DNA from 4 places in the Hahella sp. NBU794 genome. Region 1 is predicted to be linked to each of the others. Evidence: predicted binding sites of a transcription regulator. Region 1 holds the regulator's gene; each other region holds the start of a gene.

Region 1 (5,846 bases):
CTGGGGCGAATTGATCAGACCAAAGTAAGAAGTGGAAAGCTGGATGAGGACGACTGGCCGCGTCTTACATCAGCCGTTAACATGTTGAAAGACAAGCCGTTATACATCGACGATACCGCGGCGTTAAGTCCGACGGAAATGCGCTCCAGGGCGAGAAGGGTGGCGCGGGATCATAATGGTGAAATTGGCTTGATCATGGTGGATTACCTTCAGTTGATGAGGGTGCCGGGAATGACCGAAGGGCGTACGGCCGAAATTTCAGAAATTTCGCGAGGCTTGAAAGCATTGGCGAAGGAGCTGAACTGTCCTGTGGTCGCCTTGTCCCAGCTTAACCGTAGTTTGGAGCAGCGCCCCAATAAGCGGCCAGTTAACTCTGACTTGCGGGAATCTGGAGCGATTGAGCAGGACGCTGACTTGATCATGTTCATCTACCGGGATGAGGTCTATCACGAAGACAGCCCGGACAAAGGTATTGCGGAAATTATTATCGGTAAGCAGCGTAACGGCCCTATCGGAACGGTGCGCTTGGCGTTCATGGGTAAATTCACAAGGTTTGAAGATTTGGCTCACGATTATGGCGGGGGAGACTACGAGTAATGCGTCCATCCCGCGCTCTTATTGATCTGGACGCCTTGCGTCACAATATTCGTTTGCTGAATTCCATTGCTAAAAACGCCCGTTGTGCGGCGGTAATTAAAGCTGATGCATACGGCCATGGCGCAGTGGAAATCGCACGCGCCCTGAAAGCGGAGGCTCCCAAGCTGGCGGTGGCCTGTTACGATGAGGCGGTGAGTTTGCGTGAAGCGGGTATTACGACGCCGCTATTAGTGCTGGAAGGATTTTATAGCTCAGAGGAGCTGGCTGACTCTACCCGTTGGCGCGATATAGAGTGGGTTGTGCATGATATGGAGCAATTGGACATGCTGTCCGAAGTGGCTCCTTTGCGTAAAACAGGTCCTGGTTCCGCCCGGATGCAAACCTGGATCAAGTTGAATACAGGTATGAACCGGTTGGGTTTGCCGTTAAATAAACTGGCTGGCGTCGCTGAGATGCTGGGCCAGTTTCCTGGGCTTTCTGTTATTGGGCTGATGACTCACTTCGCATGCGCCGATGAACTGGATAGTTTGCTGCAACAGGAGCAGTGGCGGGCGTTTCAAGCTGGTATGCAGGCGGCGGGATCGGGTGGCTGGAGTTACTCATCGGCTAATTCTGCCGCTTTGTTGCAGTATCCGGAAACTCACTTGGATTGGGTGCGTCCGGGCATTGCGATGTACGGCGCCTCCCCCATGGCGGATAAGACCGGGGCGGATTTTGGCTTGAAGCCGGTAATGACCTTTGAGTCGCGCTTGATTGCTACTCGGGAGCTGCAAGCAGGAGACTCTATTGGCTATGGCGCCGCTTGGACTGCGAGCGGCCCAACAAGAATGGGAGTGGTTGCGGTAGGGTATGGCGACGGATATCCAAGACAAATGCAAAATGGTGCGCCTGTCGCCGTGTGCGGTAAGCGGACAAAGATTATCGGGCGGGTGTCCATGGATATGCTGACGGTGGATATCTCTCACATTCCAGAAGCGCGTATTGGGTCGGAGGTGGAGCTGTGGGGCGGAGCTGTTTCCGCTGATGAGGTTGCAGGATATGCGTCAACAATCTCCTATACTTTATTTACGGGCATGACCTCGCGTGTCCCCAGGGTATACCTTAATCGCTCGGAAGGGGGTTAAAGCGCAGCGTTAAGCTGGATGATGGGGATAGAGTCCGGGGTATCGGGTTTGCGAAAATCCCATCAAGCAGCCAATATTGTTAACATAATATCTTCAGACGGCCCGCATTCTGGGGGCGCTAAAGGCTACGAGACACATTTTAAGGGGTGCATGAGTGATTGTTTGTGTGACGGGAATTGATTCGCCATTAGGTAAGGCTATAGCTCAGCGTTTACAGCAGAGCGGCATAGCAGTGGAGGGCGTTCCCTACGAGCAGTTTCTGATGACCAATGATGCGATCGTGCGAGCAATGAGGGCGATGCCGTCTGCGGATTTCGTGGTTCATGCTGCGGAGATGGCTGACCTGTTCAAGGCGGAGCAGCATCCGGATTTGGCCTATCAGGTTAATGTCTCCGCTTGTGAGGCGGTAGCGGAGGTGGCGGCTTTATGGAAGGCGCCGATTATTCATCTCTCCAGCCATCTTGTTTTCGATGGCGTCAAAAAGAACCCTTATATATCCGCCAACAAAGGACGTCCTCTTTCCGTGTATGGGCGGACAAAGCTGCAGAGCGAACAATGGCTTCAGGAAAACTATAGCAAGCATCTGATCTTGAGGGTGGGCTGGTTGCTGGAGGCTGGCGCTCAAGGCTGGCTGCAGACCATGCTTTCCGCGCTGTCTTCAGGGAAGCGCCTAAACGCCAGCACCGATATGCAGCTGACTCCCGTCGCGGTGGATGATGTGGCGAGAGTCGTAGACGCTGTTATCAAGCAGCTGAGTTGTAATATCTCGGTGTGGGGCGTTTACCATTATGCTGGCGCTGAAGCTGTCACCCACTATGAACTGTTGAAAGCGATTGTGCTGCAGGCATTTGGACAGGAAGAAATGTTGCAGGCCCTGATCGAGAAAAAGGGCGCTGATGTGTTGCCTGGAGTGGCGCTTCCGGCGAATGGCGCGTTAGGTTGTATCAAGCTGCGCAACACCTTTGGCGTCAAGCAGCTTCCCTGGCGTCGTTATCTGCCGGCGTTGATTGAGCAATGTCAGCAGCGTGGCGGCGTAAAACCGGCTGAAAACTGCTTGGAAGAGACCCGTTAACGAGCGTTAAGGGCTGATTCCTTCTGATGCTCCAGACACTTGGTGTCGTGGCGAAGAATTTTCTGCAGTTCGTCCAATTGCAATATCTGAACTTCCCTTCCTTGGACCTTAATAATGCCATTGTTCTGGAAGCGGGTAATGACCCTGCTGACAGTTTCGACGGCCAAGCCTAAATAGTTGCCTATGTCGCTGCGTGGCATAGGGAGTCTGAAGTTTGTGCCGGATAGGCGACGACGGCTAAAGCGTGTCGACAGGGACAATAGAAGCGAGGCAATGCGTTCTTCAGCCGAGTTTTTGCTTAATAGCATAGTGAGCTGCCTGCTCTCCTGAATCTCTTTGCTCATTAATGAGAAAAAGTGGTGCTGCAGGCTGGGGATGTCTGAGGCAAGGTCTTCAAACTTCTCCAGAGGAATTTCGCATACGCTGGTGCGTTCAAGGGCGACGGCGGAGCAGGAGTATTTTTCCATGCTAACGCTGTCCAGACCGATAATCTCGCCAGGCAGATAGAAACCAGTGACCTGTTCCTCGCCTTCCTCTGATACGGTGAATGTTTTGATCGCGCCGCTACGAACTGCGAAGCACGAGCGGAATGGGGTGTGTTGCTCAAAGATATATTCGCCGCGATTGAGCATTTTGCCCTGGCGAATGATTTCTTCCAGGCGATCAATATCTTCAGCCCCGACCGCGATAGGAATGCAAAGCTTGCTCAAATTACATTCGTGGCAGCCTCTGTGTAAGCTAAAAGGAGAGGAGGTTGCTATATGCTTGCTTTCCATCGGTTGCCTCGTGGCTGGATGAGTGAAACTGCTTAAAGAGGCTTCTAGGATAGCCAATAGCTATTTAAAAGCAAATCCCTACAATGGGAAATTTACAGGGAAAACCTGCGCTCGCCTTTGTTTTTACATAGTTTTCACCTTTTGTTACAACTGGGTTTGAGTGTAACGAATTGCTCTTGCTGGAAGCTCGCTGTTGTCCAGAGTTTTGTAGTAGTCGTCCAACTGTGTGGCGTTGCGCAACTGGTAATGTGGTGTGTAAGAAAATGCGCCCAACCCAACGCCATGTAGACAGCTGACTCCCTGGCTAATCAAGCCTGTCCAAGGTAGTGCGAAAAAGTCCTGCGTGATAGGAATAAACGATGCGGACTTAATACGCCGCTTGAAATCTTTTAGCGCCGCTTCCAGGCCTGCTGTGCCGGCGAATTCCATTTTATGGCCGGAGAGTAGGATGCCTTGCGGTCTCTCTGTCAGAATTTCCTCAAGGTGCTCGGATAGTGCGGTGACGGTCGCAGGAGTCACTTTCAGGCGCAGATAAACGGCTTTGAAGTCGAATGCCCGAATGGTCTGCAGCCAATCCCTAAGACTCTCAATAGGGAAGGACTGTGCGTATTCACCAGGATCATTGATGCAGACAATGTTAAAGCCCAACCCTTTAATCAGGGCTAGCGCTTCCTCGGAGTCAGGGCGAGCGTCCAGCTCGATAACATGGCGCGCATCGGCGTCGAAGTTTAGTTTGAACTCCCTGCCCAAATAATACATCACCTGAGTCTGCGCTGCGGGAGTGAGCTGGCGGACCAGATCGCCGAACCAATGCAGGTACTTAACCTGGCTGCCGGCGGGAAGGTTTTGCTTGAGTAGTCTCACTTCTTTCACGACATAGTCGATGTACTTCTGCAAATTAGCATTCATGGATGGGAGTCTGCGGGTGTAATTTTCCGCACTGACAAGTGTATTAAAGCAAGGCGCCTGAACGCTCAGTGCGAACCCGCCTTCATAATATCGAGCCAGAGAGCTGTTGCGATAATCCGCCTCATAGGCTCCCTCGTCCAAGGCGCTCCAGTTCTCACTGGAGAACTCTTTAGGGGGGGAGTTGAGCAAATAAACCCAGCTATCATTACCCCCATTTTGTTTCGCTTGTTCGACAACCTTTCCAACTGGCATATTGGGTCTCCAACCAGGTAAGAAAACATCTGCGCGCGTTTGACCATCATTGTCAGCGATTTTGCGCGCGCGCCTGCTGTCACACTTGTTGGCAAGTGGATCCCCCCTCTCTCCATGCTCAGTGTATCTAGCTCCCGAAAGGGAGTCTTGATATTGATCAAGGGGTGAGCGGGTGGCTGTCTGAGAGGGTGTACTTTAGTCGCAATATCCCTCAAACAATGGGTTTCTGGGACGTTGAGGGATAACATTCATTGCAGCTTTGGGCGGGGAGTTGATATCCTTTGCGGGCATTGAAAAAAGGCGGGCAAAAGTGCAGGCATTTCAGCTATTTCGGTCTTTCGTTTTTTACATTGGGTATGCTTGGGGCGTCATCATCACATCTTTGGTTGGGATGCTGATTGGTCCTTACGTCAATTTTGAAAAGCGTTACTACATCGTCTCCCGGTTTAATGTGTTCGCACTTTGGTGGGCGCGTGTTGTCTGTGGCATACGTTATGAGATCGAAGGGCTGGAGAACATTCCAAAGACGAGCTGTGTGGTTGTCAGCAATCATCAGAGCGCTTGGGAGACTTATTTGCTAGGCGTTATATTTCGTCCTCAGTGTACTGTGCTTAAGCAAGAGTTGATGAAGGTTCCGTTTTTTGGTTGGGCGCTGAAGAGATTGAAGCCTATCGCCATTGATCGGAGTAAGCCGTCAGCGGCGCTTAAGCAATTGCTTAAGCAGGGAAAGGAGCGTCTGACCTCAGGGTATTGGGTTGTAATTTATCCTGAGGGGACACGCGTTCGCCCTCGGCAGGTTGGTAAATACAACAAGGGCGGCGCTTTGTTGGCCGTCAGTGCTGGCGTTCCTTTGCTGCCTATAGCGCACAACGCTGGAGATTGCTGGCCTGCCGGCAGTATTAGCAAGCGTCCAGGCTTGATAAAGGTGAAAATCGGCGCGCCAATTGAAACCAGCGGCCGAGCTACTGACGAAGTTCACAAGGAAATGGAAGAGTGGATAAGGCGGACTTCAGCCGCCTTAAGCCAGGCGTAGAGCTCTCTATTTGTAGTTTGAGTACACTTTGTCCAAATAGCCTTCAGTACGCATCTTATCGAGCACTTTGTTGAGGTGCTCAA
Region 2 (5,846 bases), 2.8 Mb from region 1:
CGGACAGTCCCGACAGTACAAGCAGGAAGGCAGCGCGCTGATCTTCACCTTCTTTTTCGCCCTGTTGATGATCTATCTGGTGCTGGCGGCGCAGTTCGAGAGCTTCCGCGATCCGTTCATCATTCTGGTGAGCGTGCCGATGTCGTTGCTGGGCGCGTTGATTCCCATCGCCTTTGGTGTGACGTCAGTGAATATCTACACTCAGATCGGTCTGGTGACGCTGATTGGCTTGATCACTAAACACGGCATCTTGATTGTGGAGTTCGCTAACCAGTTGCAGGTGGAACAGGGACTGAGCAAGCGTGAGGCCATCGAACAGGCCGCCGGCATTCGTCTGCGGGCGATTCTGATGACCACCGCCGCGATGGTGGTGGGCGTGCTGCCTCTGCTGTTCGCCAGCGGCGCCGGCGCCGTCAGTCGTTTCGATATCGGTCTGGTGATTGCTTCCGGCCTGTCCATCGGCACGATCTTCACGCTGTTTGTAGTGCCCACCATGTACATGATCCTGGGCACGGACCACAGTCTGGTCGAAAAACAGGAGGACGTAGACGGCGAACTGTCCCACGCCTGACCTTTCCCTCTTAGCCTCCGGCGCCCGCCAGCGCCGGAGCCCTATTGAAAAAAGCAATTATCGGGCGGCTCCGGCTTGCCTGATAATGGCTTTTCTGATTTATTCCCCTAACGCCATCCGCTAGACCATCGCTTTCAGGACGACCGCTGTATGACCGACTATTCCGTGTTTCTGGTGTTTCTCTCCACCTGCCTGTTTGTGTCCGCCACCCCGGGCATGTGCATGACGCTGGCGTTGACCATGGGATTAAGCATTGGTTTGAAGCGTACGTTCTGGATGATGTGGGGCGAATTGATCGGCGTCGGCATTGTCTCCGTCGCCTCTGTCGTAGGCGTCGCCACTTTGATGCTGCAGTATCCGCAGGTGTTCTCCGTGCTTAAGTACGTCGGGGGCGCTTACCTCGCCTACCTTGGCGTACAGATGTGGCTGTCCCGGGGCAAAATGGCCATTCCCGAGAAGATGGAGGACTCCCGCGTCGCCAGCCCTACAGAGCTGGCTACACAGGGCTTTGTGACGGCGATTTCCAACCCCAAGGGCTGGGCGTTCATGGTGTCGCTGTTGCCGCCCTTCATTTCAACCGACGCCCCAATGGCGCCGCAATTGGCGACCTTGGTGTCCATCCTGTTGATTGTGGAATTTTTCTGCCTGGTGTTATACGCCAGCGGCGGCCGCACGCTGCGCCACTTCCTGCTGCAAGGCGATAACGTCCGCTTGTTGAACCGTATCGCTGGGACCTTAATGATCGGCGTCGGAGCCTGGCTGGCATTTTTCTGACGCGGGTTTTCAGACGTCAGGAGGTTTGCGGCGTAACGGGAATTTTATAGCTCAGCGCCGCCGCCAGATCCCGTTTGGAGGCTTCCCAATAAGCAGCGAGGGAGGAAGCCAGCTCCAACAGCTTATGGACGGGCGCAGACAGGTCGTTGAGATCGCCGGTATCCAACAGATTCTTCATCTCATGGCCCAGCTCCGTATCTCCGAGAATTACAATCCGGCGTTGAAAAAACAGCGTATCCGGGTCCATCTTGCGACCCGCAATCAAGGCGAAGGCGGCGGAATCGCCCCGGATTTCCGTATCCGCCGTTTCCGTCCGCGCCACTCTGATGGAGCGATCCTCACCAAGACTCAGGCTCCAGCTCAGCTCCAAATCCACCACCGTCACTTTGACCCAGCGATGGATAAGAGAGTCGAACTCTCCTTCTCTGATCGCCTCACCGAAACCGTCCTGCAGGAGCTTGCGAATAAGCGCGGCCTGGAGCGGAAACGGCGTTCGCGCCAAGGGATGCAGTAGATAGCGTCCCGGCCGGCGCACCACATCTGTCAGCGCCGGCAACGCGGCGGCGAGTTCTTTGGATAATTGCAGCGGGCTTTTGAACATGAATACCTGTCTCCCTTGTCGCAGCGTTTAGTCGCCGTTATTAAATAGACTCAGGACCCGGGGCATATTGATTTCCATCAAATCCCCCACACAGCGCTTTTGCTACCTTACCCGCATTTGCCGCCCTGGGAGTATGCAATGGAGCTGGTTTGTCCGGCGGGAAGTCCTCCCGCTCTTCGCGCCGCCGTGGATAACGGCGCCGACGCTGTTTACATCGGATTCAAAGACGATACCAACGCCCGTCATTTCGCCGGGCTGAATTTCGACGACGCCAAGGCTCAACAAGCGCTGGCTTACGCCCGCGACCGTGGCGTGAAGCTCTTCGTCGCCATCAATACCTATGCGCAGTCACAAGGTTGGGAGCGCTGGCGCAACGCGGTGGATAAAGTCGCCGGATTACAGGCGGACGCGCTGATCGCCGCCGATATCGGCGTCATGGATTACGCCGCCCGCCAGTATCCCCAGCTGAACCTGCATCTCTCCGTACAGGGCTCCGCCACCAACTATGAAGCGCTGCGCTTCTATCACAACCGTTTCAATATCAAACGAGCTGTCCTGCCCAGAGTATTGTCCTTGCCGCAGGTGCGTCAGGTGGCGTCGCAAAGCCCGGTTGATCTGGAAGTCTTCGCTTTCGGCAGCCTTTGCATCATGGCCGAGGGACGCTGCTATATGTCGTCCTACATGACCGGCGAATCGCCCAACAACAGCGGCGCCTGCTCGCCCGCCAAGTTCGTAAAGTGGGAACAGAAAGACGGACGCCTGGAGTCCCGCCTAAACGGCTCTCTCATTGATCGCTTCGAAGCGGACGAAAACGCCGGTTATCCCACTTTATGCAAGGGACGCTTTGACGCCGGCGACAGCCATGCTTTTCATGTTTTTGAAGAGCCGACCAGCCTGAATACCCTCGATCTCATTCCAGAACTCGCCGCGACCGGCGTCAAGGCGGTGAAGATAGAAGGCCGACAGCGCAGCCCGTCTTATGTCGCACAGGTCGTGTCCACCTGGCGTCAGGCCCTGGATTGCTTCCAGCGCGAACCTGCGGCGTTTCGTTGTCAGCAAGATTGGCTGGAGGCGTTACAGGCGCTGTCAGAGGGCGCGCAAACCACATTGGGCGCGTATTCCCGTCCCTGGCAGTAAATCAGCGGGCGCATACCTCAGGTCGCGTATGCCCGAACCACCAACAGAAGGCGCAGTAATATGAAAATCTCTCTGGGTCCCCTGCCTTATTTCTGGCCAAAAGACATGGTCGTTCAATTCTATTCCCAGGTCGCCGCCGCGCCGGTCGATATTGTCTATCTCGGAGAAACTGTCTGCTCCAAGCGCCGGGAGATGAACTTGCGCGACTGGCTGGACATCGCCGATTCACTGCTCGATGCCGGAAAAGAAGTCGCGCTTTCCACCCTGGCGTTGATAGAAGCCGAGTCGGAATTAAAGTCCCTGCGCGCTATCTGCAAAGCGGCCAATGCAAACGAACGCCTGAGCGTGGAAGCCAATGACATGGCGGCGGCGCACCTGATGTCGGAAGCCGGAAGGCCTTTCATCGCCGGCCCTTACCTGAATATCTATAACGCGCCAGCGCTGGAAATCATGCGACAAGCAGGCGCTAAACGCTGGACGCCGCCCGTAGAAATCAGCCGTCACGCCCTGGAAGGCATTCTGGGGAGTCTCGCCTCCCCCATTGAAACTGAGTTATTCGCCTACGGTCATCTCCCCCTTGCGCTCTCCGCCCGTTGCTTCACAGCACGATCGGAAGGATTGCCCAAGGACGACTGTCGTTTCGTCTGCAAGAAATACCCACAAGGCATTCCCACACGAAGCCAGGAAGGCGAAACCTTGTTCAACCTCAACGGCATTCAGACGCAGTCCGGCAAGTGTTATCACCTGCTGAATCAGTGGCGCGATCTGCAGCATGCAGGCGTGAATGTGATTCGTCTGAGCCCTGAGTCGCAGGATACCCTGCGGGTCGCAGAGAGTTTAGCGCTGGCGCTCAAACAGGAGCAGGACAAAGTCCTGCCATACCAGCTCAACCACAGCAATGGTTACTGGAGCCGAATCCCAGGCATGGAGCTGGCGGCGGGACCGCAGGAAACGCCTCATCTCTCCTGAGGCTTATCCCGGAGACAAAAGCAGGCTTAAAAATATCCCTGCATGATTTTATCGACGTCGATCTTTTTCAGGCCCTCGCTGAACACCTTGGCGAGCTCTTCCCCACGAGGGCCTTTTTTGAAGCAGATATAGAGCTTTTTGTCTTCCAGTAAGGTCGGGTTGAACTCAATCGCGCCCGCGGCGGATTTAAGGCTCGCCTCAGTGGATAACAGGTATTTCATGACGTTTTTGTCGATGACCGCCAAATCAATGCGATCTGAGACCAGTTTCATCAGGTTCTTCACGTCATCTCCCGCCTCGCTCGCATTGAGCTGTTTGTTGGCCACCATGTCGTCAAACTCAGCGGTATTCACATAACCGCTGACCACGCCGATGCGATATTTGGCGAGGTCCGGCAGCGCTGACCAGTCAATCTGATGATTTTTGCGTTGGGCGAAACCCAAAGGGCCTGAGCCCATCGGCTCGGACAGGATAAAGTCGTCTTCCAGCTCTTTGGCGTAGTACTCAGGGAAATAGCCGTCATAGGCCGGATCGTTCTTGGCCAGGGCCACGGCGCGCTTCCAGGGGTAGAATTTCACTTCCAACGTGTAACCCATGGCGGCGAACGCCTCTTTGGCCACCGCCGCACTAGCGCCCTGGTTGGCCAGACCTTCCGAGGTATAGGGCGGCCAGTCCAGGGACGTCAGTTGCACGTTCTTACCTTCAGCCCTCACCTCAAAACCTACAGCGGCGATAAAGACAGTCAAAACAGATAGAATAAGGCGCTTCATTAAAGCCTCCTAATTGCGTTGTTCACAGGCGTCATTTCGTCACTTCTGGCTAAAGTATAGACATTAAGTCTTAGACCGGAATTGACGTTGGCCATGCAATCCACTTTAATCGCGGGGTTGAAGAGGGTCATACGTTAAACGTTGCCAGAAAAGTCACTTTTCCCGCGATTTTCGCGGAGTCACAGAGTCAGGGTTATACACATTGAGCAAACCGCCCATTCTTACGCTTGCCGACATCACCAAACGTTTTGATACGCAAGAAGTGCTGTCGGGCTTCAACTTGAGCATTGAAGACGGAGAATTCTTTACGATTTTGGGGCCGTCAGGCTGCGGCAAAACCACCGTGCTGCGCCTGATCGCCGGATTTGAGGGCGCGGATGAAGGGCGCATCATGCTGAACGGGCAGGATGTTTCCAAGCTGTCCGCGGAAAAGCGACCGGTGAATACGGTGTTTCAGAGTTACGCCCTGTTCCCCCATATGACCGTGTTCGACAATGTGGCCTTCGGTCTGAAAATGGCCAAGGTCAGCAAGCCGGAAATCGCCGAACGCGTAAAAGAGGCGTTAGCCACCGTACGCCTGTCTGATTTCGCCACGCGTAAACCGCATCAGCTGTCAGGCGGTCAGAAACAGCGCGTCGCTATCGCCCGCGCGGTAGTGAATCGCCCCAAAGTATTGCTGCTGGACGAATCCCTCAGCGCTCTGGATTACAAACTGCGCCAACAGATGCAGATGGAGCTGAAACAGCTACAGCGCAAGCTGGGCATCACCTTTATCTACGTCACCCACGATCAGGAAGAAGCCCTGTCCATGTCCGACCGTGTTCTAGTCATGCACAATGGTCAGGCGCAACAGGTAGGCACACCGCGTGAAATATACGAGTGCCCGAATAATCTGTTCGTCGCCAGCTTCATTGGGGAAATCAACGTATTCAACGCGGAAATCCTGGAAAACCTGGGCGATTACCGCTATCTCGCCGCGATGGACGGCTTCAAGCGTGAGATTCACGCAGACCGCCGTTTCGAG
Region 3 (5,846 bases), 2.3 Mb from region 1:
GCGTCGATGCGGTATATGCCTTTGCCCCCGGTCACCAGTAATTGGCCGTCCGCCGTAAACAGAATATTTTCCGCGTCGGGAATGGCGACCAGGGTTTGTTTTTCCAGGCATCCGCCCAATAACGGCGGCAGGATAGCGGCGGCGATCGCAGCGCGCCAGTTGTAATGATTCATGGATTTCCTTCCTGATGATTTATTGTTGTTGGAAGGAAAATTGTCTTCGATTAACCAAGGGCGAACATCACTCAAACGAGTGGCGCGCCTGCTATGTCACGCCTTGCGATTCACCAGCCATACCGCCGCTTCGACCCGGGAGCGCATGCCCATCTTCTTGAGAATGTGCTTAACGTGGACTTTCACGGTGCCGTCGGAAATATTCAGATCGCGGGCGATGACTTTGTTGCTGTGTCCTTGCGCGATGCGGGTGAGAATCTCATATTCACGGCTGGTCAGGGTCGCGGAAGGATCGGCGGCTTCCACAGGTTTGCGCAGGGCGGAGGCGAGAATTTCCGTCAAGCGTTCGCTGATCGCCATTTTGCCCAGCGTTACTTGTTTGATCTTTTCCAGGATGTCTTCCGGCTCCATGTCCTTTAGCAGATAACCGTCAGCGCCGGCTCGGAAACAGTTCACCACATCGGCTTCGTTGTCGGACACTGTCAGCATGATGATGCGCGAGTCCACGCCGGCGGCGCGAATGGCGCGTAAGGTATCGAGTCCGTCCATGCCTTGCATGTTGAGGTCCAGCAGAATCAGGTCCGGCTCCAGTTCCTTCGCCTTGGCCAGCCCTTCCTCGCCGTTTTTGGCTTCGGCGACGATGTCCAGCTCATCCTCCATTTCGATCAACTGGCGGATGCCTTTGCGAAACAGGGGGTGGTCGTCCACCATCATGATCGTTGCTTTTGCGCTCATCTCAGCTTCACCTTGTCATTCTTTTCATTTATACGGCCAGCGTTATCTGATGTTTTCAGCATAACACGAACTCAGAGAAGCCCCTGCGACGGCGCGATAGGGACTTGATCCATATCAGGTTTACCAACGATGACCCTGAGCTGCGCATACCGAAGACCTACCGCTTTGGCGCCGGATTCGTCTACCTCATTGGGGGTATCGAAAGTCTTGCACAGATTCTCGGAAATCGCTCTAACGCTATGAAAATACGGCAAATGGTAGCGCTACTTAAAGTCGCTTGTGAGCAGATCATCCACACGGCCCCGGTCTTAAACGCTACCCCCTCCGGAGCATTGTCGGCCCATCTGTTTATAAAGATAGTTGAGCCGAAGATTATTATTCAGGCCCAACGCAGAGGTAAGGCATATGGCGGACATCACTGCTGGCTGGAATCCAGAGGACAGCGGGTTCTGGCAAAAAACCGGTAAGAAAGTAGCGAATCGGAATTTGTGGATATCCATTCCGAGTTTGCTGTGCGGCTTCGCCGTATGGTTGTACTGGGGCGTCATCACAGTACAGATGTTAAATCTGGGCTTTCCGTTTCAGGCGTCGGAATTGTTCACATTGATGGCGATTTCCGGTCTGACCGGCGCCACACTGCGCATTCCCAGCAGCTTTTTCATTCGCCTGTGCGGCGGTCGCAACACGATATTTTTTACAACTGCGCTGCTGATGATTCCAGCAATCGGTGCCGGCATCGCCCTGCAAAGTAAAGACACGCCCCTGTGGGTGTTTCAGGTGCTGGCGTTACTGTCCGGTCTGGGCGGCGGCAATTTCGCTTCTTCGATGTCCAACATCAGCTTTTTCTTTCCCAAGAAACAGCAAGGGTTGGCGCTGGGCCTCAACGCAGGTCTGGGTAACTTCGGCGTCACCACTATGCAGATTCTGGTGCCGTTATTCATGACGTTCGGCGCCTTCGGTGCGGCCGGCGGCGACCCCATGACCCTGGTCAATCCATCCGGCACGCTGATCGGCAAGATTCCTGCGGGTTCTGAAACCTGGATTCAAAACGCAGGCTTTGTGTGGTTGCTGTTCCTGGTTCCACTGGCGTTTGCTGGCTGGTTCGGCATGAACAATATTCGCACCGATGAAGTGTCGCCGGACATTGGCGGGCCTGTCGGCTCCTTCTCCAAAATCACCTTCATGCTGTTGATCGGTTTTCTGACTTCCATCGCCGGACTCTGGCTGATGCTGCCTGAGTCCGCCAACGGCGCAGGGTGGGGCATCCCTAAAGAACTGGTGTTGGTGGCCGTCATCGCCGCTACGGTGTTCCTGCTCAAGCTGTTGCCGGGACAGATTCGCAGTAGTCTGAATCGTCAGTATCGTATCTTCGGCAATCGTCACACCTGGGTGATGAGCGTTATTTACACCATGACCTTCGGCAGCTTCATCGGCTACGCGGCGGCCTTTCCGCTGGCGATCAAGGTGATCTTCGGATACAGCCATGTGATGGTGGACGGGGTGATGACTCATAATACCGTTAACCCCAACGGTCCCAGCGCACTTATGTACGCCTGGATGGGGCCTTTTATTGGCGCGCTGATTCGCCCGGTGGGCGGCTGGATTTCCGATAAATTCGGCGGCGCGCTGGTCACGCAGATTTGCTCACTGGTGATGGTGGTGTGCGCCCTGGCGGTCGCCTATTACATGAGCGCGGCCTATAACTCAGCGACCCCTGAAGAGTTTTTTGCGCCTTTCTTCATCTTGTTCCTGGCGCTGTTCGCGGCGTCCGGCATTGGTAACGGCTCCACTTTCCGCACCATCGCCATGGTGTTCCCGAAAGAACAGGCGGGCCCCGTACTGGGCTGGACCTCTGCAGTGGCTGCCTACGGCGCGTTCTACATTCCCCAGGTGTTCGGCGAGCAGATCAAGGCCGCCACGCCGGAATACGCGCTGATTGGTTTTGCGGTGTTCTACGCGGTATGCGTTCTGGTGAACTGGTTCTTCTATCTGCGTAAAGGCGCTGAGTTTTATAACCCTTGATTCCTGAGTCACTCCTGCGGAGTGGAGTTCCGTCCCGTCGTTCACGCAGCTGGGATGGAACTTGATCTTGGCGCGCCTTAGGGCGCGCTTTTTTATTGCCCTGAGGCAGGTTGCGGCAGATAAGCGTCAGCTTTTGAGCAGCTGGTCCAGATCCTTGGCGATCATATCAGCGCTGAGATCATCCCTCAGTAACAGGCGGGCCTTGCCGTCCGCGTCGAACACGAATGCAGCGGAGCTGTGGGAGACCTCATAATTGCCGGTATCATCTGGCTTACCATAGCCGAACGCCACCCGGTAGCGCTTGGTGAGAGTCTGTAGCGCGTCCATATCGCCGGTAAGACCAATAAACTCCGAGCCGAAGGCGTCGGTATAGGCTTTGAGTTGTTCCGGCGCGTCTCTTTTGGGGTCGACGCTGACAAACAGAATATTGATGCGCTGTTGTTCGGCGGCGTCCAGTTTACTCAGTGCGGACTTCAGTCTGGCGAGGGTGGTGGGGCAGATATCCGGACAGTAGGTGTAACCGAAAAACAGGATGTTGTACTTGCCAGTGAAATCTTGCTCCGACACCGGGGCGGCGTTTTCACTTTGCAGTGAAAACTTCAGTTCCGGCAGCATGCCGCTGATATCGGTCCCTGACCACTCCACAGGTTCCTGACTACAGGCGCTGGTCAGCGCCAATACGATTGCGATAAAAACGAGGCGTATCGCCGTCACGAAGGGATCTCCTTAATAGTCTCTGAAAACTCAAGCTGCGCCGGTGAGAGCGCCTGGGCTGCGTGCGCCCACTATGTCCTGGCGTCGGATATAGGACAACATCACCAAAATGGCGATAGCGCTCATCATCGCAGGCGGAATCCAGGTGATCACGCCACCCACCATTTGGTCCGCCGCCGGCGCGATGGGAAAGGCGCGTCCGCAGATGGCGTAGATATCGTACAGGGTGGATTCCGACAGCGTAATATACGCGCCCAGCAGAATCTGGGGCACCATAATGGCCAATAAAATGATGATGCGCCAGCCGAAGGAAGGGCCTTGCTGGGGCGAAGGGTTGAGAATCAGCCACCAGAACAACAGTCCATCCAGAAACATGCTCCAGTTCATCAAATGATAGAGCTTCAAGTCCAGCATGGCGTAAAAGTGTATGGACGGCGTCAGCCAGAAAAAGATGATGCCGACGAACAAGAAAGCGGCCAGGGGAGGAAACTGCAGTATCCGGTAGCCACCCACAATCAGCCACGCGCCGGGAAGGGCGCTCCAGTTGACGTCGCGCCAGCGTTGCGGCAAGCCCGCCGCCAGTACTGACCAGGGCGCCGCCAGGGCGATAAAGAAAGGCCCTAGATGATGCAGCACCAGATGCTGCAGGCGATGCGCGAAAAACAGGTATTGAGCGTAGTAATCAAATTGCGTGTGCAGAACAGCGTAAGTAACCGCCACGCCGACAAAGAATGACAGAGAGCGGGCGAAACTGACAGGATGACCCGTTGCGCGCAATCTGCGCATGCCGCGTATGTACAGCGTGACAGTGACCAGGGAAACTAAAACGACCGAAGGGTAAAATTCCCAGGGCGTGAGAACGGTAATCCATGTCGGAGCACTATCGGGCATGAGCGACCTTTCCGTTACACCGCCGCGTTAACGTGAGGGCGGTGGTGATTTAAGTTATTGTTATTCAATTCTGTTCGGCAGAGTCCTTGTTTTACCAGTCGCCACGAGAAATGACAATAACCGCTGCGCGGTGAAAAATACGGTATGCGCCGGCGAAATAACGATCTATATGACAGGAGTGAGTTTTGGGCGGTAACGCATTGAAAGATTACGGCGCGCAGCGCTTGTGTACTGCAGACGCTTTACGCATTGGCGAGAAGGCGCTTCATGCTATTCAGGCATTACAGTGTCATGACGGCGCGCCGGTGCGCGCGGAGATCGTCACGGCGTACAGGAAGAAAGAGACCTACGGCGACATTGATATTGTGGTCAGCGACGGCGTTAAACGTGATTTAGGCAATGCTTTTATGGCTGAGTTACTGGGTAACGTATTGGGTGATGGCCAACCGCTGCCGTTTATCGCCAATGGCGGCGTGGCCAGTTTTGGCGCCCCGTTGGAGCAGGGCGGCGTCTTTCAGGTGGACTTGTTGTATACGCCCGCGTCTCAGTTCGATTTTGCATTGAGTTACTTTTCCTGGAACGACGCCGGCAATCTGATTGGTCGCGTCGCCCATAAAATGGGAATGAAGTTCGGCCACAATGGCTTGTGGTTACCTTTTCGGGATGGTGACTATTTGTTTACCGAAGTGCTGGTGACGCGGGATTTCGACAAGGCTGTCCGCTTTTTGGGCTTCGATATATCTCGCTGGAAGCAGGGCTTTGACGATTTGATTCAGTTATATCAGTTTATTTCAGCTTCCAAATACTTCGACAAGAACATCTATTTGCTGGAAAACCGCAGTCACAACGCCCGCGTCCGCGACGCCAAGCGGCCGACTTATACGGGCTTCCTCAACTGGCTGCGTGAGGCTTATACAGGCGAAGACTTTAAAGACTGGCCGGCGAGTAAAACCGCTTGGCTGCCGCAGATTTTCGCCGAGTTTCCTGAAGCGGAAGCTGCCTGGCGGGCTGCTGAAACGGACTTGGCTTGTCAGCGTGAGATCAAGCGGAAGTTCAACGGCGAGTTGGTCAGTGGGTTGTCAGGCCTGACAGGGACCGAGCTTGGGGCGTTGATGCAGCAGATCCGCCATAGTTTTGAGGACAAGAAAGCCTTTGATTTGTTTGTATTGAACGCCTCGGAAAGTGAAATCGAAGCACTTGTGATTGCGCAAAAGAGCGTATTGGATGGGAAGGAATAAAGGGACTGAGATTCAGTGAGAGAGGCGACGATGTGACCGTCGTCGCCTTGACTTCGGATTTACAGGTGCAGAC
Region 4 (5,846 bases), 2.2 Mb from region 1:
CCGTCGGTGTAGATATAGAGACGATCCTGTGGAGTAACGGAGATCACTTCCGTCCAGGATTCAAACTCGTCCATATCCATCACTCCCAGAGGCATATGGGCGGAATGAATAGTGCGTCGAATCTTGTTGTCGCCGCTCACGATAAAGGCGTCAGGAAGCCCGCCGGCCCATACCTCAATTTTGCTGCGAGTGGGGTTAATCTCCAGCATACAGGCGGCGAAGAACATGGTGGGAGGAAGAAATCGCTTGAGGATTTTGTTCAGTTCCAGAGAAATCTCGCTCACCGAAAGATTACGCTCGCACATGGTGCTGAACGCCTGCGCCACAGGAATAGAGCCCACCGAGGCGGCTAATCCATGCCCGGTGAAATCCCCGACTAGCACATAAGCGCCGCCGTCTCGCTTCTCTTTCAGCAAGACCAGATCGCCATTAAACGTGGAGCGCGCGGTGCAGTGGTAGCGAACGCCATACACATCCTTGGCGCTGAGCTTGAGCGCCGCGGTCATGATGTGCTGGGTCATCTCATGCTCAGCCTGCACCTTGGTGTGGAAATAGGCCAATTCGCGGTTTTGCTCCACCACCTGCCGGTTCAGCGCCAGGGTGCGCGAGTGGGCGCGGATTTTCGCCTGCAGGGTGACGAAGTTAACCGGTTTGCCAAGAAAGTCGTCGCCGATGGAAAGGCACTCCACCAAAGCACGGTCATCATCCAGCGCAGTCAGAAATACGATAGGGATATGATCCTGTCCCGCCTCCTCCTTGATGATGCGCGCCGCTTCGTAGCCATTCATCCCCGGCATCAGCACGTCCATGAGCACCACATCCGCGCCTTGCTTGCGCCAGATCTCCAGCGCCTGCTCGCCGGACTCCGCGAACTCACATTTGTGGCCGCCTTCCTCCAATACGAACCCCATGAGCTGACGACTGTACATATCGTCGTCCACCACCAGAATATTCATACCGATCCCCCTCACAAAGCCGCGCGAGTTCAGCTAATGGCGAACTTCTTGTCAAATTTCGCTATCTCTAGAATTTTGCGAATGCCGGGGGAGCAATTGACGATTTCAATCTTGACCGCATCGGAGCCCAGATAGCTGCGCATATTCAACAGCATGCCTAGCGCCGAGCTGTCCATGTGCTCAGTCTGGCGCATATCGATGTAGAAATGCTTCTTTTGCTTGTGAGCCTCGTAGGCTTCCCGGAACTGGTTCACCACGCTGAAATCGAAACGTCCGCGAATGTAGATAGTGACGGCAGCGCCGTCCGAGGTGACTTTGGTTTCTATAGTCATAACGCCCTGTTCCCTGAGATTGATCTGACGGATTAACCAGGCGACATCGTCGTCATGTTAATCACCAGACGCATAAATGCGCCTGCGCGGCGACAAGCCGCGGGTGACAGAACCCGATCTGCCCAGGTCCTGTCGCTTACACGCAACCAGACTCTCACTGTTTGCGTGCTGATAATTCCTTCTACGCGCTCGCCAGCGTTTTGGACCCGTCGACTCGGGCCCCAAACCGGATCTCTAAATTAAAACAGCTCTATATCGGCGCCGGATTCCGCCGCCTTGGCGGAGCCATGCTTGCTGGTGTCATTGTGCAGGGAGTCCAAACGTTGTCTGATCTTGCCGATATCCGCATGTTGAGCGCTTTTGCCGCAGACTTCCGACTGCAAAAGCATCGCGTTGTTCAGCGTTTCCAACCGTCTCAACATGCGGCCGCAGGTCTGCATGGCGATATCGCCAAACTGCAGACCGCGCACACTGGAGTCCACAGACTGTTTGATTTCCTTGGTAAGCTGGGTCATGCGGCCCACGGCGTCGTTCACTTCATCATTGACTTCCCGCATGGTATGCAGCATCTGGTCGATGTAGCTGCGCGCATTGAGCGCGTCTTTCATATCCAGCGAGGCCACATCTCCGACAATCGCCCGCACTTTACTAATCGCGTCTTTGGTTTCGTTGGCCTTGCCCTTTATCTGAGTGTTAAGGTCGCTGGAGGTGCGCGACAGGCGCCGTACTTCGTCCGCCACCACCGCGAAGCCACGTCCGGCCTCGCCCGCCCGCGCTGCTTCAATGGCCGCGTTGAGCGCCAGCAGGTCGGTCTGGTCGGCGATTTCCTGAATATTGCCCAGCAGTGAGAACATCTGGTCGATGTGAGTCACCATATCCTCAATACGATGCACGGCATTGACGCTTTTCTCACTGACGCTGACCAAGAGGTCAACGTAGGTCCCGATAACCTGATCCAGTGACTTGGCGAAAAACTCGATGCTGATATTGTCATCGCCGATTTCATTCTTTCCGCCGGTTTTACCGCCTTTCTTGGGGTCGCTCTTTTTGCCCTTCATCCGTTCGAAGATTTCTTTGGCCAGCTCATTCTGATGATTGGCCAACTCACTCAAAGAAACGAACGCCTGCCCCAATAACTCAATGTTGTTACTGATCGTGTCCGCCAGATCGCGATTATCCGAGCTGATGGAAGCCAACTGCCCATTGGCGTAATTGTCGATTTCCTTAACCGCGCTCTGGAAATCACGCTCGCTGCTCTGTCGCTGTCGCTCCTCTTCTCCTTTGCTTTCATTCTGCTTGCCGTCGGAAATCAGGCAGGAAGCGAAAAATGACAGGCTGGAGGCGGTGAACAGTCCAGCGGAGAGCAATCCCGACGTCAACCAGCCGGCGCAAAGCGTCGCCAGTCCTGTTCCCAGGGCAGCCAACACAATTGGGTCTTTCGCCATGAGGTTCTGTGTCATTGAAAGCATAGGATTCCAGGAAAGCTGTTAGAAATGGATTTAATAACTATAGAACAACCTGCCGCCGCCGTTTAAAAAATAGACCCTGATCAAAATAAACCGGGGTTCCCGGGATCAGCGCTGACGCATCGCAGCCAACCCGGAAAAATGCGCTATGCTTCTGGAATAACCATGCGAAAAAGCGGAATACGGATCATCGGCAAGGAGTTTCATATGGGTCTGAAATACGCAGGTCTAGTCATAGGATCGCTGCCCGAGCCCCTGCAGACAGCCAGCCTGAGCCTACTGGAACTGCAACAAAGCGAACTGCACGACGCCATTGAAAAGATCAACGATGGCCAATGGCATGCGATCATTCTCTGTGTGGAGCAACCGCTGAAAGAAGCGCAAATGACTCTCGGCATGTTGCGCCAGGACACCCAGATCGGCGACACCCCTCTGATATGCCTGACCTCCGACAATAGCGTCGAAGACACCATTGCGCTGTTCAACTCCGGCGCGGATGACGTCATCCCCACCAATACGCCGTCGGAAGAGTTTATCGCCCGCATCAACAAGGCCATCATCAACCTCATCGCCAACCGACAGCTCAAGTCGCAACTGCAGTTCACCCACGACGTCGCCATGTCCGCCATGACTGACAGCGGCGATATGGGCGTCAATATCAACTTCCTGCTGGATTCCGCCGACTGCAATAACTTCGACGAGCTGGGACAACGCCTGTTTCAGGCGCTGAATAATTACGATGTGCGCTGCAGTCTGCAGATTCGCGGGCGCTTCGAAGAAAAAAACATGGAGCCCAACGGCCTCTCCCGGGATCTGGAAAGCCGTCTGCTGCGACATTTCCAGGACGCGGGGCGCCTGCATGCCGCCGGACGCCGCCTGTTCATCAACTTCGACCAGGTGTCGCTACTGGTGAAAAACATGCCGCTGGGTGACGATAAACGCTGCGGACGTCTGCGCGACAACCTGTTCTATCTGGTGCAGGGCATGGACAGCCGGGTGAAAGCGCTGGACGACCGCCGCACCACGGAACTTCAGGTGGAGATTCTCAAACAACTGACGTCCAAAGCAGAGACGGTGCTGGACGAGATCGACAAGCGCTATGCCGACGTGGCGGACCAAATTATCAGCGCCACGGAAAACGCCGCCGAACAAATGGTGTTCGCCCTGAATACCCTGGGGTTATCGGAAGAGCAGGAACACTCCATCATGTCGATCATCGACAACGCCATCTTCACCACCAATGACATCTTCCATCAGGGTCTGCGGGTTAATCCAGGGAATCGACAGCTGATCCAGCAAATATCCGAAATGATGAAACTGCCTCCTGAAGAACTGAACCGCGCTTTGGAGCAGTTCAGCCTGGAGTCATAGGAAGTAATGCCGGAGAGGTGGTTATTCAGACTTGCTGGCGCAACTGACGCACAGCTCTGCGAAAGGCAACACCTGCAGGCGGGACTCGGGAATATCTTCCCCACATGCGGCACAGACGCCATACTCACCCTGCTGTAACCGTTGCAGGGCCTTTTTCACCTGATTGATCTCAATTTCCGTCTCAACTTTGAGCGCGTTCAGCACGTCGTCGTTCTCCCGCTCCTGCGCCTGCTCCGCTGAGTCCGCAGAGTGCTCCGAGGTGAGATCGCGGGTGATCTCTTCCAGACGGGTGATGAGTTCGGTCAGTTGCTCGGACAACCTGTTCTTGATATGGGACTGCTGCATAATCTCTCCTTCGCGATGCTTACTGTGGTATCCCAGGCTGGTATTGCTCTCCCTGGCAAGAATGTCACTAAACAGAATATATGGCTTGATTCGCCGCAAACCAACAAGTTTTAATTGCGATTTTGTTGCAACAGTGAGATGTCTATGGAAGTCATCGTAGCCTCCGTCAATCCAGTTAAAGTCAATGCGGCGCGCAACGGCTTCGGTCGTTGTTTTCCCGATTCGCAGATTCACTGCGTCGGCGCCGGAACCGAATCCGGCGTCGCTTCTCAGCCCCTCACCGACGACGAAACCCTGCAAGGCGCCCTGAACCGGGTGCAGGCGGCGCGGGAAGCGCATCCTTCAGCCGACTACTGGGTGAGCTTTGAAGGCGGCGTCGACCGGATTCGCTCCCAACTGTTCGCGGTCGCCTGGGTGGCGGTGGGACACGGGGACGATATCAGTTACGCGCGTTCAGCAGCACTGCCGCTACCGCATGCCGTCGTCGAAATGATGGATCAGGGAATGGAGCTGGGAGAAGCCAACGACCGGTTATTTGGAACGCAGAACAGCAAGCAACAGACAGGCGCAATCGGACTGCTGACCCGAGAGTTGCTCAGCCGCGAAAGCCTGTACGCAGACACGCTGATCCTGGCGCTCACCCGCTTTACGCTTCCAGAGGTTCGGATTTAAGCCGTCTCATCCGTCGACGCTGTTTTTCTCCGCTGACGCAGAATAAACATTAGCCACGATCCGACGTTTTCACCGATACAAAGAAAACCGCCAAAACCCGGCGCAAGGCCGGGTTTGGAAAAGCAAAGGCGCGCTTAGCGGCACAATTTCCGTTCAGGACGAACGGAAGCGGCTGCTACAAAGCATCGCTCAGTAAGGAACAAAAATCGCCGCCCGGCTAAGCCGGTGAACGGTTATTTTCCTTACAATGACAAATTAGTGGCGAGGTCTGAAATTACGCTTTGGCTTTTCTTCCCGGGGACGAGCCTCGTTAACTTTCATGTTACGGCCTTTCAGATTGCTTTCATTAAGCTTCTGAATCGCCTCTTCCGCCTGCCCGTTATCGGACATTTCTACGAAGCCGAATCCTTTGGACTGGCCGGTATCTCTGTCGCGGATGATATTGACGTTGCTGATATCGCCATAGGCCGCAAACGCTTCCCGCAAATCGTCTTCTGTTACCTGATAGGACAGGTTTCCAACATAAATATTCATCTCACCATCTCATTATTTGTCACGAGCGCCTGTAGCAATCACACTGACGAAAACCAAACGCTCCAATTATCGTCAGTGACTAGCCAACCGCTGGCTAATTCGGTTGCAGGCCCGCTCTCGCGCCTGCGCACAATGCATACAAATCTGGAACAAAAGTGGCAAAACGTCAA

What was found. Region 1 encodes FNR, which switches genes on or off when oxygen is low (the NO sensors DNR and NnrR bind a similar motif). Its sites were predicted from a motif close to TTGATNTANATCAA; they were not measured.
Region 2: ubiU (ubiquinone anaerobic biosynthesis protein UbiU) is a predicted target of FNR. The motif match lies at 2,014-2,027, and genes of this name have one in related genera.
Region 3: narL (two-component system response regulator NarL) is a predicted target of FNR. The motif match lies at 1,013-1,026, and genes of this name have one in related genera.
Region 4: ACQYWX_RS01895 (TraR/DksA family transcriptional regulator) is a predicted target of FNR. The motif match lies at 4,556-4,569, and genes of this name have one in related genera.

Annotation. Positions count from the first base shown of each region.
Region 1 is NZ_CP192738.1:5,154,967-5,160,812, reverse strand. Features, by position in the region: gene dnaB (replicative DNA helicase) at 1-597, shown strand, start outside; gene alr (alanine racemase) at 597-1,721, shown strand; gene ACQYWX_RS22525 (sugar nucleotide-binding protein) at 1,876-2,793, shown strand; gene fnr (fumarate/nitrate reduction transcriptional regulator Fnr) at 2,790-3,569, opposite strand; gene ACQYWX_RS22515 (hypothetical protein) at 3,714-4,730, opposite strand; gene ACQYWX_RS22510 (lysophospholipid acyltransferase family protein) at 5,041-5,763, shown strand; gene ACQYWX_RS22505 (substrate-binding periplasmic protein) at 5,770-5,846, opposite strand, start outside.
Region 2 is NZ_CP192738.1:2,319,148-2,324,993, reverse strand. Features, by position in the region: gene ACQYWX_RS10410 (efflux RND transporter permease subunit) at 1-571, shown strand, start outside; gene ACQYWX_RS10405 (LysE family translocator) at 722-1,345, shown strand; gene ubiT (ubiquinone anaerobic biosynthesis accessory factor UbiT) at 1,362-1,946, opposite strand; gene ubiU (ubiquinone anaerobic biosynthesis protein UbiU) at 2,085-3,083, shown strand; gene ACQYWX_RS10390 (U32 family peptidase) at 3,144-4,052, shown strand; gene ACQYWX_RS10385 (substrate-binding periplasmic protein) at 4,079-4,822, opposite strand; gene potA (spermidine/putrescine ABC transporter ATP-binding protein PotA) at 5,025-5,846, shown strand, end outside.
Region 3 is NZ_CP192738.1:2,853,878-2,859,723, forward strand. Features, by position in the region: gene ACQYWX_RS12755 (hypothetical protein) at 1-173, opposite strand, end outside; gene narL (two-component system response regulator NarL) at 270-908, opposite strand; gene ACQYWX_RS12765 (MFS transporter) at 1,314-2,930, shown strand; gene ACQYWX_RS12770 (SCO family protein) at 3,057-3,644, opposite strand; gene ACQYWX_RS12775 (cytochrome c oxidase assembly protein) at 3,675-4,535, opposite strand; gene ACQYWX_RS12780 (hypothetical protein) at 4,721-5,773, shown strand; gene ACQYWX_RS12785 (phosphoadenylyl-sulfate reductase) at 5,833-5,846, opposite strand, start outside.
Region 4 is NZ_CP192738.1:422,530-428,375, reverse strand. Features, by position in the region: gene ACQYWX_RS01915 (SpoIIE family protein phosphatase) at 1-956, opposite strand, end outside; gene ACQYWX_RS01910 (STAS domain-containing protein) at 986-1,288, opposite strand; gene ACQYWX_RS01905 (methyl-accepting chemotaxis protein) at 1,528-2,757, opposite strand; gene ACQYWX_RS01900 (response regulator) at 2,962-4,125, shown strand; gene ACQYWX_RS01895 (TraR/DksA family transcriptional regulator) at 4,147-4,470, opposite strand; gene yjjX (inosine/xanthosine triphosphatase) at 4,615-5,142, shown strand; gene ACQYWX_RS01885 (RNA recognition motif domain-containing protein) at 5,398-5,676, opposite strand.